Regions from separate parts of the Pseudoalteromonas sp. SG44-1 genome, predicted to be linked through region 1. Evidence: predicted binding sites of a transcription regulator. Region 1 holds the regulator's gene; each other region holds the start of a gene.
The links. The regulator LexA, encoded in region 1, represses DNA repair genes until DNA is damaged. The targets are predictions, from matches to a motif close to TACTGTATNNNNATACAGTA.

Region 1 (5,615 bases):
TGCATTAAAGCAGTGGTTATCATGCTCAAAGCGCACCTTTGATATTGGCTTTGAATCAGGCACTTCGCCAAAATGCTTTAATCAAGCGCTCAGTGCCGATACTTTATTGCGTATTTCTGCTATTGGCGCAGGTATTGAAATTACAATTTATCCACTTTCAAGTTAGCCTTTTCGCTCTACAATTGCTGCGGTCATTCTTGATACGCAGCACAGTTCTCCACGACTATTGGTGATTTTTATTTCCCATACGGATGTACGCTTGCCTAAGTGTAGTGGTGTTGCTATCGCGGTTAATATACCATTACGTGATGCTTTTAGATGATTGGCATTGATCTCCTGGCCAACACAATAAAACTTTGTAAAATCAACAGCAAAGTTTGCAGCATAACTCGCCACCGTTTCTGCAAGTACAACATTTGCGCCGCCATGCACCATACCCATAGGGTTATGATGAGCTGGGATCGCGGGCATCGTTGCTACTAAATAATCATCGCCTATTTCACTTATTTCAATGCCCATGGTTTTCATCAATGTGCCTTGACCACTTATGCCGTCATCAAGTTGCTTACATTGTGCTAGGGTGATCGGTTGATACCAAATACTCATCTGTCTACCTCACTAAGTTATTTACTAAATCAGTCTACACTTTTAAACATTTTCCTACAGTTAAGATCATAAAAATAGATAAAATGTACCTATATTATCTAACTGTTAATGGATCTTAAGGATGAAAGTAAAGGTATTTGGATGTGGTGCAATATTATTAATGAGCCTTGTTGCTCAGCCGCAGGCTGTTGCTAGTACCCAACATCAACTCGATATTGGTTTTACCGATTTAGCTGGTTTAGATGAATCTTTTTTAGGCGCACGGTATCGATATTTTGCGCAAGATCTTGAATCGTTGACTGGTCCATACGAGCTAAAAGCGTATTTAAATCAAGTCAATAATTATGCTATTGGTGGGTTTGCTAATGATGATTTTAGCTATTTAAATGCCGATGCTGCCATCTATGGTCCCGCAGGATTAGTTATTAGTGCCAGCGCGCAGCGCCTCTGTGAGGATAATAGCTATTGGCAAAATACTGATTATTTAGTGAGTGCCGCTGTTGGTAAGCAAATGAATGAGCAGTTACAACTAGGGTTCAATATATATTACAGTCGCTTAGAGCGCCATGATATGTGGTTTGGCAAAGATAATGAAAGAGTCGCGGTTGAATGGACTTATGCTCCTTATGTTCGTTGGACAAATATAGTTAGCAATCAAGGTTGGGATTTAGAGCTAAAGCAATTGGCAGGGCGTTATCGTTATGTGCAGGGGCAGGCGGTTTATTATGTAAATCAAGCATGGTCAGTGGGAGTCGTTGCTAATATTCGTAATCAGAAAAATCTAAAAGACAACTATGAACTGCAAACGCAATATTGGTTTAATCAACATGTAGCATTAAAGTTTGGTCTTGGATCTGCGCTTGATTCTGGAAGTGGTTTAAATAGTATGAGCTTGTTATTAACGGCGCGATTTTAAGCCAATTTATATTTGCGATTTTCAGATAACTGTATATACTCACAGTTAAATGTACTGTATGGAAAACCAGTTGTATGCGCCCATTAACGAATCGCCAAGCTCAAATTCTCGAACTTATTAAAGTTTTTATTAAAGATACCGGTATGCCGCCAACCCGTGCTGAGATTGCGCAAACGTTAGGTTTTAAAAGTGCTAATGCAGCGGAAGAACATTTAAAGGCATTAGCGAAAAAGGGCGTTATTAAAATGAAGCCCGGTGCCAGTCGAGGTATTCAGTTAGTTGAAGAGGATGAGCCGGAACAACTTGGTTTACCTCTAATAGGCAGAGTTGCCGCTGGTGAGCCTATTTTGGCAGAGCAGCATGTTGAAAGTCATTGCAAAATAGATCCACTCTTGTTTAAACCGGCTGCTGATTTTTTACTGCGTGTGCAAGGCATGAGTATGAAAGACATTGGTATTATGGATGGCGATTTATTGGCTGTACACAGCACTCAAGTTGCTGAAAATGGCCAGGTGGTGGTTGCCCGTGTTGATGACGATGTAACAGTAAAACGCCTTGAAAAAGCAGGTAAAAAAGTTTTTTTACATGCTGAAAATGATGAATTTTCACCGATTGAAGTGGATCTTGAACATGAATCTTTCAATATTGAAGGGTTGGCTGTTGGGGTGATCCGCAACGCTGATTGGATGTAAATTTTTTGATCTATATTTTGCACCAAATTGGTGAAGTTTGGTGCATTTAATTTTTTACCGCTTTAATGGCTAGATTTTATACTTAGCTATAGCGTCCTAAGCCCTATCAAATCTACTTACCAGCTACTTTTAGCCCTCTAATATTATCCCTAATTACAAAATAACGCGCTGATTTTTAGCTGTTATTTATGCACCAAAAAAGAATTTAATTGCTCTTAAAACTTGCTAATTGTTCGTTTTTTAACTAATTGGTTAATACACTGTGTTAACAGCTACTTTAAAAGTCTAACAATTTTGCTCAATAGCATAATTTAGGGTTGCGTTAATATTCAGTAACAATAAAAAATAACGAATTGGCGCGAATAAAGCTGTGCCGCCTTTTCGCTTTGCGTTTTGCAATAGCATTTAAAGGAGCCGTCACATGGGTAAATTGAGCTCTACCTTGTGGCTTATATTGTTTGTTCTACCGCAGCAAGTATTGGCTAATAGCCAGTTTAATATGCGTAAGGGCGTAACAGATATAAGTAATGATGTTTATCAGCTGCACATGACAATATTTATTATATGTTGTGTGATTGGGGTCATCGTGTTCGCCGTGATGTTTTGGGCACTGATCCACCACCGTAAATCTAAAGGGGCAAAACCAGCCCAATTTCATGAAAGTACTAAAGTTGAAATCCTTTGGACGGCAATCCCATTTGTGATTTTAATTGCCATGGCTGTTCCCGCCACTAAAACCTTAATTTCGATGGAAGACGCCAGTAAGGCTGATCTCACCATTAAAATTACTGGTTCTCAATGGAAGTGGCATTATGAGTATATGGGAGAAGATGTTTCTTTTTACTCTATTTTAGCTACCCCGCAAGAACAAATTACCAACCAAGCAGATAAATCAAGCACCTATTTACTAGAGGTTGATAAACCTTTGGTGTTGCCAATTAATCAAAAAGTACGATTTTTAATGACCTCAGACGACGTTATTCATTCTTGGTGGGTGCCTGATTTTGCAGTGAAAAAAGATGCTAACCCTGGGTTTATCAATGAAACTTGGACCAGAATTAATGAAGAGGGCATTTATCGAGGGCAATGTGCAGAACTATGCGGAAAGGATCATGGCTTTATGCCTGTGGTGGTTGAAGCTAAATCTGAGCAAGCATTTGCAAACTGGCTGAGCGAAGCTAAGCAGGCAAAAGCAAACGCTGCAATTGCTGATGCTGCCTTATTAGATCAAACATTACCAAAAGAAGAATTAATGACACTCGGCGAGCAAGTCTATATGGCCAGTTGCGCTGCGTGTCACCAACCAACAGGTATGGGCTTACCGGGGGTTTTCCCTGCGCTCAAAGGCAGTCCGGTAGTATTAGGAGATATTAAAGATCATATTGATGTAGTGCTTCATGGTCGCCCAGGTACCGCTATGCAAGCATTTGACAAGCAGTTATCAATCAAGCAGCTAGCAGCTGTGATCACCTATAAGCGTAATGCATGGGGCAATGACACTGGGGATGTAATTCAACCGAGTCAGATACAAGCCGCGATTGATGCAACTTCGGAGGCTAAATAATGAGTAGCGTAACAGAGCAACAACATGATCAAGCTGCACACCATGATGGACATCATCATCCTGCGAAAGGTTTTAAACGCTGGCTTTATACTACTAACCATAAAGATATCGGAAGCTTATATTTAATTTTTTCGTTGACGATGTTTTTAATTGGTGGCGCCATGGCGATGGTGATCCGCGCAGAGTTATTTCAACCTGGCTTACAGTTAGTAGAGCCTCACTTTTTTAATCAAATGACCACAGTACATGGCTTGATCATGGTCTTTGGTGCCGTTATGCCGGCCTTTACAGGATTGGCTAACTGGATGGTACCACTCATGATTGGCGCACCAGATATGGCATTACCACGGATGAATAATTGGAGCTTTTGGATTTTACCTTTTGCTTTTATTATTTTACTGGCATCCCTATTTATGCCAGGTGGTGGCCCGGCATTTGGCTGGACTTTTTATGCACCACTGTCAACAACTTACAGTAACGATAATACCGCATTATTTGTTTTTGCTATTCACATCATGGGTATTAGTTCAATTATGGGCGCAATCAATGTGATTGTAACTATCGTTAATTTACGTGCGCCAGGTATGACTTGGATGAAGCTGCCGCTGTTTGTGTGGACATGGCTTATCACCGCTTTTTTATTGATTGCTGTGATGCCGGTATTGGCCGGTGCTGTGACTATGGTATTGACTGATAAGTATTTTGCAACCAGCTTTTTTGATGCTGCTGGGGGCGGTGATCCGGTGATGTTCCAGCACATATTTTGGTTTTTTGGTCACCCTGAAGTGTACATTATGATACTGCCAGCCTTTGGCATTATCTCGACTATAGTGCCGACCTTTTCACGTAAAAAATTATTTGGTTATGCCTCTATGGTATATGCCACATCTTCGATTGCTTTACTGAGCTTTATAGTTTGGGCGCATCATATGTTTACCACAGGTATGCCTGTTGCTGGCGAATTATTTTTTATGTATGCCACTATGCTGATATCGGTGCCAACTGGGGTCAAAGTATTTAACTGGGTAGCCACCATGTGGCGTGGTTCGATTAGTTTTGAAGTGCCTATGTTATTTAGTATTGCGTTTATTGTGTTATTCACTTTAGGTGGTTTCTCTGGGTTGATGCTGGCGATTACTCCTGCTGATTTTCAATACCATGATACTTATTTTGTGGTGGCGCATTTTCATTATGTGTTAGTGACTGGGGCGATATTTTCAATTATGGCCGGGGCGTATTATTGGCTGCCAAAATGGACGGGAAATATGTTCAATATCACCTTGGCTAAATGGCATTTTTGGTTGTCGTTAGTGAGCGTGAATGTATTGTTTTTCCCTATGCACTTTGTTGGTTTGGCCGGTATGCCACGCCGGATTCCTGACTACGCACTGCAATTTGCAGACTTTAACGCGATTATTAGTATTGGTGGCTTTGCTTTTGGTTTATCACAATTGTTATTTGTGGTTGTAGTATTTAAGTGTGCACGAGGCGGCGATAAAGTGCCCGCCAAAGTGTGGGATGGTGCTGAGGGTTTGGAATGGGAGGTGGCATCGCCTGCGCCTTATCATACTTTTGAAACGCCACCGGAGATTAAGTAATGAGTCATGCACCACTGCTTAAGCGCTTAGTTTTAATATGTCTTGGCATGTTCGCTTTTGCGTTTGCTTTGGTGCCGTTGTACGACGTTTTTTGTGATGTAACAGGCCTTAATGGTAAGCCTTCGTTAGAGCAAGCAAAGCAAAGTACGAGTGTTAATGAGGCACGAGAAATCGACGTAAGCTTCACAACTCATGCGCAAAGTGGAGCGCCATTTGAGGTGCAATCACATGAGTATAGT
Region 2 (5,615 bases), on a different contig from region 1:
GGAAACTCTAAGCCTTTCGCTGAGTGCAACGTCATCATTTGCACTGCATCTTCATGTTCTTCAGCTTGGCCATCACCTGATTCCAGTGAGGTATAAGCCAAGAATCCTTGCAGTGGTGAGCTAAACTCTTCATCTTCCGGGAGTTCGTATTGGCCACAGGCGCTGATCAGCTCTTCTAAGTTTTCTACCCGAGCGCGGCCCTTTTCGCCTTTTTCTGCTTGATACATCGCCATTAAACCAGATGTTTGAATAGCGTATTTCGCTTGCTCTTCTAAAGTGAGATCACCAATTTTATCTTCAATATGTTCTACCAGTTCAACAAACTTAGTAACAACCGTCGCCGCACGTCCTGATAAATGTTGTTGTTCTACGATGGCTTTGGCGGCGTACCATAATGGTAATGATTCGCTACGCGCACAATCGCGAATATGGCTTAAGGTCTTATCGCCAATGCCACGAGCAGGAGTGTTAATCACTCGCTCAAATGCAGCATCATCCTGACGATTACCTACGAGCCGTAAATATGCCAGTGCATCTTTAATTTCCTGACGTTCAAAGAAGCGCATACCGCCGTAAATTCGGTACTTCAAGCCTTCTTGTAACATCGCTTCTTCAAGTACCCGCGATTGCGCGTTACTACGATATAAAATCGCCGCATCTTGTAGGGCATTACCAGCGTTTAACCAGCTGCGTAATTTGCTGCTTACAAAGCGCGCTTCGTCTAATTCGTTAAAAGCGGCATAAACAGAAATAGGTTCACCATCATTGCCATCAGTCCAGAGGCTTTTACCCATTCGGTCTGAGTTATTTTGAATAAGTGCATTAGACGCTTTTAGAATCGTGGCAGTAGAGCGATAGTTTTGTTCAAGGCGAATAGTTTCGGCTTTAAAATCGGTCAAAAAGCGCTTAATGTTTTCAATTTTAGCACCACGCCAACCGTAAATACTTTGGTCATCATCACCTACGATCATGATGCTGTTGGTATCGCCGGCTAATAATTTAAGCCATGCATATTGAATGGTGTTGGTATCTTGAAACTCGTCTACTAGCATATGGGCAAAACGTTGCTGGTAGTGACGTAGTAAGGTTGGATTATTTTTTAGTACTTCAAAACTACGTAATAAGATTTCGGCAAAATCAACTAATCCTGCTCGATCACATGCTTCTTGATAAGCGGTGTAAACTTTAAGCATCATTTGTTCGTTGATGTCGTAAGCTTGGATATCTTTGGGGCGCAGACCTTCATCTTTCTTGGCGCTGATATACCAGCCAAACTGTTTTGCAGGCCATTTTTTGTCATCAATATTCATGGCTTTTAATAAGCGTTTGATCATTCTAAGTTGATCATCAGAGTCTAAAATTTGAAACGCTTCTGGTAAGTTTGCTTCGCGATGGTGGGCGCGCAAAATACGGTGTGATAAGCCATGGAAAGTACCAATCCACATACCACCTACTGGTGCCTGAAGGGCCTGTTCAACGCGCGTGCGCATTTCTTTAGCTGCTTTATTGGTAAAGGTTACTGCAAAAATACTATAAGCGGAGGCTTGCTCAACCTGCATTAACCATGCGATACGATGAACGAGTACTCGAGTTTTCCCAGAGCCTGCGCCAGCAAGCACCAGCATATTTTGGAGTGGGGCTGCAACTGCATCCCGTTGTTTATCATTTAAACCGTCGAGTAATTCTGAAACGTCCATCATCACGCCTTTTCAATCAATATTAAAAGCAGTATAACAGGTGTTTTTGTTAGGCTAAATAAAATACTGTTTTTATAACCAGTTAATTTAATACATAGTCTAAAGGCTTTAAAAACTTAATGATTCATTTATAGTCATTTTTTAGCTAAGCTAGATCAATGGTGTGAAGTGATATCGCCAATTTGACTTATATTTAGTAAAAATCACGATTTTAGCTAGTTCTTCGTATTACCGTTGATTTTAACATATTGATTTTTAATAACTAAATAATTGGCATGAAGAATGTAAGTAGATAAGAATAAAATTAAATTAATAATTGAGGTTAACATGGCAGAGCAAGGTTCAGGCGGTAATGTTATCGCAGCGATTTGTAATATATTTTTCCCAGGTTTAGGGCAGTTAGTTCAAGGCCGGATCATGGCGGCAATTGGTTTCTTCCTAGCGTGGGTTATTAGTGGCGCGCTTATTTATGTTGCGATTGGTTTTATATTACTGCCGATCGTCTATATTTGGGCAATCATTGATGCCGCGCGGTTTAGATCTTATCGGTAGCTGTATCACTTCAAAGAATAGCGCTTTTTAGCGCTATTTTTGTCACTGGCTTTATTTATTCAGCACTGACTAGGGTATAATCCCGATCATTAGTTGTATTTAGGTAAAGTTATGGAATACCAATTTATACGCGATCCAATAAGTGGCCTGCGGATTAAAATTAGCAGTGAACATGCGGTTATTGGCCGTTGGTTAAATGAAGAGATCGGCAAAGACAAAATTGCTATGGTACAAGCTTTAATAGCCTCAGTATCAAGTAGTTTTGAGCCGTTAACGCTACAGGGCCAAGAAATTGATTTGATCTTAAATAAAGATGAAGCCATTTTTGAAGCCCATGCCTTGCACCAAGACTCTGAAGATTTATTTGCTTATCAAGATGATGAGCTTATGCTCGAGGAAAATGGTTTAAGTAGTGGCTGTGGTTTTGAAGATTTTGTTGATCTGATTAATTCATGGCAAGAATTTACTACAGGTAGGTAGCCGTCAATTTTCAGTTAGCAAAATATCCTCGGGTGCCGCGTAATGAAATGCCCTTAGCTATATTGGCAATATTTGTGTTAGCGACCTCTGCGTATTAACCACAATCAGTACGTAGAATCGATTTCATCGAAGAGTATTTATCTGTATTATTACGGCAATTAAAATAGTAACTGGAAGAGATATGTCTGCCAATTTAAACAAACTAGTGGTGATGCTAGAAATGCAAAATGCCATGAACACCAAAGTTCATGATCAATGGTTTAGCCAAGGCTTTGAATGGTATCGCGCTATTTGGGTTGAATGCGCTGAAATGCTTGATCATTACGGTTGGAAATGGTGGAAAAAGCAAACTCCAGATACCGAGCAAGTTATTTTAGAATTGGTTGATATTTTTCACTTCGGTTTATCGTTACGAATTGATGGTGAGACCAGTTATTTAGAGCTTGCTAAGCAGTTGGAACAACAGTTAAGTGCACCGCAACAAGCTGATGATTTCAAACAAACGTTAGAAATTCTCGCCGCGTCAGCCGTCGCTGAGAAAACCTTTAATGCCGCAGCCTTCGCTGGATGTATGGCGCAAATAGGTATGGATATTGATGATTTATATCGAGGCTATGTAGGTAAAAATACGCTTAATTTTTTCCGCCAAGATCATGGTTATAAAGATGGTAGCTACATTAAAGAATGGCATGGCAAAGAAGATAACGAGCATTTAGTTGAGGTCGTTAAAAGCCTGAATACGGAACATGCTGATTTTGCAAAGCTTGTATATCAAGGCTTAGAGGCTCGCTACCCTAAAAATTAAGGCAGCATGTCACGAAAATCAGTGACGCTCAAATAGTCACTGATTTCATTGTGCGGTTGTTTACTATCTGGGTTTGCAACCGCCAATAAATGGCCAATACCATATTCTTTTGCGGCGTTTAGTACCGCTAAACTGTCGTCAACGAACAGCGTACGCTGCTTATCAAAACCTAAATCGAGTTGTACTTGCTGCCATAAGCTTTGCTGCTCTTTACTCACACCATATTGATGAGTCGACACCACACCATCTAAATAGTTATCAATATTGGTTTTTTCAAACTTGAGCATGACACTTTCCGGGTGTGCGTTGGTAAGTAAAATCAACTCTTTACCCGCTTTTCGCAACGATGTTAAAAATGCTGGTACATCCTCACGCATTTTAATGAGGTGCTGATGCTGATATTTTAGCTCCATAATAGGTAAATTAAGTTGTTGTTCCCAGTAATCTAAGCAATACCATTGGATTTGACCGCTAACGGCTTGATAGCGTTTTAATATATCCGCTTGGGCTTGTGCCAAACTAATATTCTTTGCGATAGCGAGTTGCTCAGGGATCACTGTCAGCCAAAAGTGATTATCAAAATGGAGATCGAGCAAAGTGCCATCCATATCTAGCAGCACAGTATCGATTTTTGACCAATTTAACATAGGAATTTCATCTTATAGGGTTTATTATTGAACTAACTGCCATGATAGCAAATTAATGCCAATGACACAGAAAAAGCACCCAACACCACCACAAATTCTTCGCACCGAAGTTGTTGCTAAAAGCCGATTATTTACGGTGGAATCACTTGAATTAAAATTTTCAAATGACGAACAGCGTCAATACGAACGGATCCGCGGCGGTGGCCGAGGGGCTGTAATGATAGTGCCATTAACAGCTGATAATGAATTACTGTTAGTACGAGAATATTGTGCTGGCACTAATGATTATCAACTAGGCTTCCCAAAAGGCTTAATTGATCCTGGTGAAACACCAGAACAAGCAGCAAACCGAGAATTAAAAGAAGAAGTTGGCTTTGGTGCTGAGCAACTTCAGCCACTTAAAGTGGTTTCAATGGCACCCAGTTACTTTAATGCGACTATGCACATATTGTTTGCGCAACAACTTTATCCGCAAACTTTAGTTGGGGACGAGCCAGAACCATTAGTGGTTGTTAAGTGGCCATTAACCGATTGGCAGTCATTATTACAACAATCAGACTTCACCGAAGCACGAAGCGTTGCAGCTTTGCTATTATTAACTAAGCATTTAGAATCAGGAGCTGCGAATGATTGAATTACTTGAGCCATGTATTGAGCTTGCGCAAAGCGCTGGTGCTGCGATTATGGCTATTTACAAGAAAGATGATATTGGCCAGCAAGAAAAGTCAGATCACACACCTGTCACTAAAGCCGATTTAGCCGCTAACGATGTGTTAGTTGCTGGATTAAAAGCACTAGCGCCAGATATTCCTATTATGTCAGAAGAAACACCAATCCCTGCTTTAGCAGATAGGCAAGATTGGCAGCGCTATTGGTTACTCGATCCAATGGACGGTACCGGTGAGTTTATTTTAGAAAGCGGCGACTTTGCGGTAAATATCGCTTTGATTGAAAACAATCGCCCAGTGCTTGGGGTGATTTATTGGCCAGCGAAAGAGACAACTTATTTTGCCAGTTATCAAAATGGTGCATTTAAGCGTGTTGATGGCGTAGAGCAGCAGATCAATGTTGCCACTCCAGATAACTTAACTTTGGCTGTTAGTCGTCGTCAAAAAATTGAAGCTGTTAGTCAATACTTGAACGCGCAGTTTACAACAGTTGCTGTAGGTTCATGCTCTTTAAAAGCATGTATTGTTGCTGAGGGTAAAGCTGACTGTTTTTTACGGATAGGGCCAACAGGTGAGTGGGATACGGGAGCATCGCAAATAATTGTTGAAGAAGCAGGTGGCTGTATTACTGATGCTGAATTTAATCCATTAACCTACAATCAGCGTGAGAGTACAGAGAACCCTGACTTTATAGTGATGGGTCACCCTGATTGGGAGTGGCAAAAAATGATCAGTCCACACCAAAGAGCGCTTTAATTACTCTGTT
Region 3 (5,615 bases), on a different contig from region 1:
TGCAAATCACGCACAGCACTACCTCGCTATGGCGCATACAATATCGTTTACAAACTTAACAGTATGTGAATTGCATTAGCCCAAATAACTAAATAATCTAAACTTTAAGTAATATGCTAATCACGCGATTAACTTAAACACAGCAAAATAGACATTTGAATAGTGGCTAAAAGAACAGTATAGAAGATGTATGAGGTGGGTTTGCAGCCATACGCACGCATACAGCTACAATAAATGTACTTTATTCTTGTTTGGGTAATAAGCCAAAGTGATGATAGGCGTTATCAGACACAATACGCCCTCTTGGCGTACGTTGGATAAATCCTTGCTGGATGAGGTAAGGCTCGATCACATCTTCAATGGTTTCTTTTTCTTCACCGATGGCGGCGGCTAAGTTGTCTAACCCTACCGGCCCCCCCATAAACTTTTCAATGATCGCGAGTAAATATTTACGGTCCATATAATCAAAGCCGCTTTTATCGACATCAATCATATTAAGTGCCAGCTCTGCCACTTCGGCATTTACAGTACCGTCTGATTTAACTTGCGTGTAATCTCGTACCCGGCGTAATAATCGATTGGCGATACGTGGCGTACCACGAGAGCGTTTAGCAATTTCAATGGCGCCTTCATCACACATGGCTAAATTTAAATAATGAGCAGAGCGCCCCACTATAGTCGATAAATCTGCCACCGAATAAAACTCTAAACGCTGCACAATACCAAAACGGTCTCTAAGTGGTGAGGTTAACGAGCCTGCGCGAGTGGTAGCACCAATTAAGGTAAAAGCGGGTAAATCGAGCTTAATGGAACGAGCTGCGGGCCCTTCACCAATCATTAAATCGAGTTGATAATCTTCCATTGCAGGATAGAGTATTTCTTCAACTTGCGGGCTTAGCCTATGTATTTCATCAATAAAAAGTACATCGCCTTCTTCTAAATTGGTCAGTAGTGCGGCTAAATCACCGGCTTTTTCAAGCACTGGGCCCGAGGTTGTTTTAATACTGACATTCAGCTCATTGGCAACAATGTTTGCTAGTGTGGTTTTACCCAAACCCGGCGGACCAAATATTAATAAATGATCAAGCGCTTCACCCCGACTACGTGCAGCTTCTATAAATATTTCCATTTGCTGTTTAACATGGGGCTGACCAGTATAATCGGCTAATAGTTTTGGTCTAATCGCGCGATCGACTACATCTTCATTACTTTGTTCAGTCGCATCTATTAAACGATCCGCTTCAATCATGGTTTACTCACAACATTGATTTTAGAGATTCTTTGATCAGAACCTCTGTAGACATACCAGGCTTGGCCACTGATTTTACTGTTTTTTGTGCTTGCGCCAATTTATAACCTAATGACACTAACGCAGAGATTGCATCATCTGCCGCATTATTAGCAATAAGTGCGTCAGATGCGGGCTCTATAACTGCATTATCACTAAATGGCGTGAATAAGTCATTACCCCAATCTTTTAATCGGTCTTTCATTTCAAGTACCAGGCGCTCTGCGGTTTTTTTACCTACACCTGGCAGTTTCACTAAACTGGTGGCATCTTCGTTATTCACACAGCTAACAAATTGCTTAGCCGACATCCCTGAAAGTATTGCTAATCCGAGCTTTGGCCCAACGCCATTGGCTTTTAATAGCTCTCTAAATAATGCTCGCTCAATTTTATTATTAAAGCCAAATAATAACTGGGCGTCTTCTCTTACTACAAAATGAGTATACACAATGGCATTTTCGCCAATGTTTGGTAAATCATAAAAACACGTCATCGGCATGTTAACTTCGTAACCAACACCGCTTACTTCAAGCAAAATTTCTGGCGGTTGTTTTTCTACTAAGATGCCATTTAAGCGACCTATCATGTTATTTCCTTAATCGTCCTCTAACGGTTTTACTGGCACTGCCCGCTAGTTTTATTAAATTTTGATCGGAATGAGCATGGCATATCGCAATGGCTAATGCATCGGCTGCATCCGCTTGCGGTGTGCCTGGCAATTTTAAAATATTTTTAACCATATGCTGCACTTGCGATTTATCGGCACCACCGTGCCCTACCACCGCTTGTTTAATTTGCCGCGCCGAGTATTCAAACACCGGTAACTCAGCCATTGCCGCACCAACAATTGCAGCCCCTCTGGCTTGGCCTAATTTAAGAGCTGAATCAGGATTATGCGCCATAAATACTTTTTCAATGGCAAAATGATCGGGAGAGAATTGTTCGATTAGTTGACTGATCCCCTGATAAATCATTTTTAATCGAATAGGAAACTCGTGATCGGCCAGTTTTATACAACCGCTACCTAAATAAGTAAATTTAGCACCTTGATGGGCAATCACCCCATAACCGGTTAATCGTGAGCCAGGATCAATCCCTAAAATAATAGCCAATACTTGCCCAATCAGTGTAAATAGTTAAGTACGCTAATAATGCCAGAGCACTGTATAAATTACCAGTGCATTATTGGCATAAAAAAGCCCGTAAAAACGGGCTTGTTTAATTGCTAACCTTTTAGGCTAAAGAGCGTAGTAACCCTTGGGTATTTTTACGCATGGTTCTAGCTATCATAAAGTAGCCCAGTGATGCTACAAACACACCACCCACTAATGGCCCTATTAACCAAATGTGCGGGTGTAACTTACCTGCTAAGTCAAACATCTCACGTTGCACTATTAATAAAGCCACATCACTGACCAACGCAGCGACAAAACCAGCAGCGCTGCCCAGCAATAAAAACTCATATAAAGTGGCATTTTTTATTAGCCGCCCTTTGGCGCCTAAGGTACGCAATATGACAATTTCCTGCATCCGTTCACCAAGGCTTGCTTGCACTTGCGAAATTAAAACTAAGCCACCACACATCACCACTATCGCCAGTACAAATCCAATTGCTAATGACACTTGCGAAATAGTAGAACGTATTTGTTTGACAAAGCTGTCAACGTCGATGGCGTTGATTGTCGGGTAGGCACGTAGTAGCTCACTAAAGTCGCGTTTTTGATCGGCTTCGATACGCACCGATGAAATATACGTCGCAGGAAAATCAGCCAGTACATCAGGACTTAATATAATAAAGAAATTAGGCTTTAAAGTAGCCCAATTAACTTTACGAACACTGGTGATTTTGGCATCAAATGACTGGGCGCCAATCAAAAATGTTAGCGTATCACCCAGTTTCACATCTAAGCGTTCTAGCATAGATTCTTCGATCGATGCTTCAGCGGTGGCATTGTCGCCAAACCACTGCCCGTCTATGATCTCGTTTTGCACAGGGACTTGCTCTAACCATGTAAGGTTTAGCTCACGGCCAATACCTGCGCGTGCTTCTTCGTCTTTCTTCTCGTTATCTTGCAATGAGACTTCGCGAGCAACTAATTCACCGTTAACAGCGTTTACGCGACCACGAATAGTCGGATAGAACTCAGATACTTGAATATTTTTTTGCTCTAAAAAGCTTGTTACGTCTGGCAATTCAGTTTCGGTTATATTGACTAAAAAAGCATTCGGCGCGTCGCTTGGAAGTTGCGATTGCCAATCTGCGATCATATCGTTTTTCAGCACCACTAAAAATAACAATAGCTTTATTGCCAACGAAAAGCTGATCAACTGTACCGCATTAGCATTGGCACGTTTTTGCAACGAAGCAATCGCTAATGACCAACTATTCCCCGGGCGCAATCCTAGTTTACGTCCGCTGCCAAAAATTAACCGCGATAATAAAAACAGTATCGCAATCAAAATTAAAGTAGAGACAAACAAAATAGCGGTAATTTTAAGGTTATTACTAAACAACCACATTAATAAAAAGACTGTTAAGCCCGACATCGCTAAATGCACTTTACTTACTAATAGCTTATCGCCTAAGTTACGGCGTAATACCCTAAGCGGTGGAATATCAAATAAATCTAATAACGGCTTGATTGAAAACATCACGGCACAGATAACGCCAGTACTAATCGCCACAAACCACGGTTTTATACCCGCAGCAGGAAGAGTATTGTTCATTGATTTAGCTAAATAACCAGTAGCTATCTCTTGTAAACCATAGCCAATGGCTAAGCCAAGTATGACCGACAAAGCACACACCAGTGATAAATGCAGTAAGTAAATTTTGCGAATTGTCGATCGGCTACCACCTAAGGTTTTCATCATCGCAACTGGGTCATATTGGCGTTCGCAATAACGCTTTGCAGACACGGCAATCGCCACCGCCGCTAAAATAATGCCCAATAATCCCGCTAATAATAAAAAGCTTTCAGCGCGGTTTAAGCTATTTGCAATCGGCGACTGTCTGTCTTTAACACCATACCATTGCTGATTTTCTTTCATTTGTGGTTTTAGCCAGCTATAAAAGTCAGTAAGGTTACTCTCATACCCTGCATACAACTGGCGGTAAAAAACACGGCTGCCCGGCTGGATCACTTCAGTTTTGTCTACATCTTGGTTATTTAACAACACACGACGACTACTTGAAAAAATATTAAATGGCGCATCAGGCTCTTCCACCAATACTTTTTCAATATTAAATTGCGCAGCGCCAAGCTCAACCGTATCACCTACTTTTACATTTAGTGCATAAAATACCGATTCACTAAACCACACATTACCAACAGTTGGCCCTTGCGTGGCCACTTCAACCTCTCCGGTTAAGCTGCTTTTAACTTTTAGTTCGCCCTTAAGTGGGTAATGCTCCGACACCGCTTTTACTGAGCTTAATTGCATTTCGTCATTAGCAAACAGCATAGTATCAAAGTAAGTTAGCTGTGCGGTTTGTAAGTTGTATTCGCTTGCTGTTGTTAAATATTCACCCGGTAATTCATGGTTGCTTGCCAGCACGCGATCAGCGGCAATAAAGGCACTGCTTTTTTGTGCGATGCTTTGCCCTATGCGATCAGTCACCATAGAAAGCGTTAGTACTGTTAATACTGCCAACGCTATGGCCGCACAAATCACCGTGAGTTCACCACGGCGAAATTCACGGCTAAATAATTTTAATGCTAATTTAACCCACATTCGCCATAGCCTCATTGGTATTTTTAACTAATTGACCCGCTTCAATTTGTAACACATGCTGGCACTTTGCTGCTAACACCTCGTCATGTGTGACTAAAATCAACGTCGTGCCATGAAGCTGATTAAGCTCGAATAGCAGTGACTCAATTAACTTACCATTTTTGCTATCAAGATTTGCTGATGGCTCATCGGCGAATAAAATCTTTGGTGTGCCAATAAATGCGCGAGCAATCGCTACACGCTGCTGCTCACCACCAGACAATTGCGACGGATAATGCTCAATACGATGACTTAAACCTACTTTTTCCAGAAGCTCGAGTGCTTGTTGCTTGGCATTTTTTTCACCAGCGAGCTCTGCCGGTAACATCACATTCTCAAGTGCTGTTAAACTCTGTACCAACATAAATGATTGAAATACAAAACCGACTTTTGCAGCTCTTAATGCCGCACGCGCTTCTTCATCAAGTTCATGCAGTGGCTCACCATCTAAATAAATTGATCCCTGAGTCGATTGATCAAGCCCTGCGAGCAAACTTAATAAAGTTGATTTACCTGAACCTGAGGTACCAACTACAGCAACTGAGTCTCCAGA

Region 2: a site for LexA is predicted at 1,762-1,781, ahead of uvrD (DNA helicase II). Genes of this name have one in related genera too.
Region 3: a site for LexA is predicted at 2,449-2,468, ahead of ruvC (crossover junction endodeoxyribonuclease RuvC). Genes of this name have one in related genera too.

Annotation. Positions count from the first base shown of each region.
Region 1 covers NZ_JACJEW010000026.1:23,446-29,060, forward strand. The annotation lists gene H5187_RS13140 (hypothetical protein) at 1-166, shown strand, start outside; gene H5187_RS13145 (PaaI family thioesterase) at 163-606, opposite strand; gene H5187_RS13150 (hypothetical protein) at 728-1,522, shown strand; gene lexA (transcriptional repressor LexA) at 1,597-2,214, shown strand; gene coxB (cytochrome c oxidase subunit II) at 2,636-3,778, shown strand; gene ctaD (cytochrome c oxidase subunit I) at 3,778-5,376, shown strand; gene H5187_RS13170 (cytochrome c oxidase assembly protein) at 5,376-5,615, shown strand, end outside.
Region 2 covers NZ_JACJEW010000037.1:35,594-41,208, reverse strand. The annotation lists gene uvrD (DNA helicase II) at 1-1,697, opposite strand, end outside; gene H5187_RS16370 (hypothetical protein) at 2,025-2,249, shown strand; gene H5187_RS16365 (YacL family protein) at 2,361-2,729, shown strand; gene H5187_RS16360 (dUTP diphosphatase) at 2,911-3,534, shown strand; gene yrfG (GMP/IMP nucleotidase) at 3,531-4,181, opposite strand; gene nudE (ADP compounds hydrolase NudE) at 4,243-4,815, shown strand; gene cysQ (3'(2'),5'-bisphosphate nucleotidase CysQ) at 4,808-5,605, shown strand.
Region 3 covers NZ_JACJEW010000030.1:42,912-48,526, reverse strand. The annotation lists gene ruvB (Holliday junction branch migration DNA helicase RuvB) at 242-1,249, opposite strand; gene ruvA (Holliday junction branch migration protein RuvA) at 1,257-1,874, opposite strand; gene ruvC (crossover junction endodeoxyribonuclease RuvC) at 1,876-2,400, opposite strand; gene H5187_RS14505 (ABC transporter permease) at 2,522-5,023, opposite strand; gene H5187_RS14500 (ABC transporter ATP-binding protein) at 5,013-5,615, opposite strand, start outside.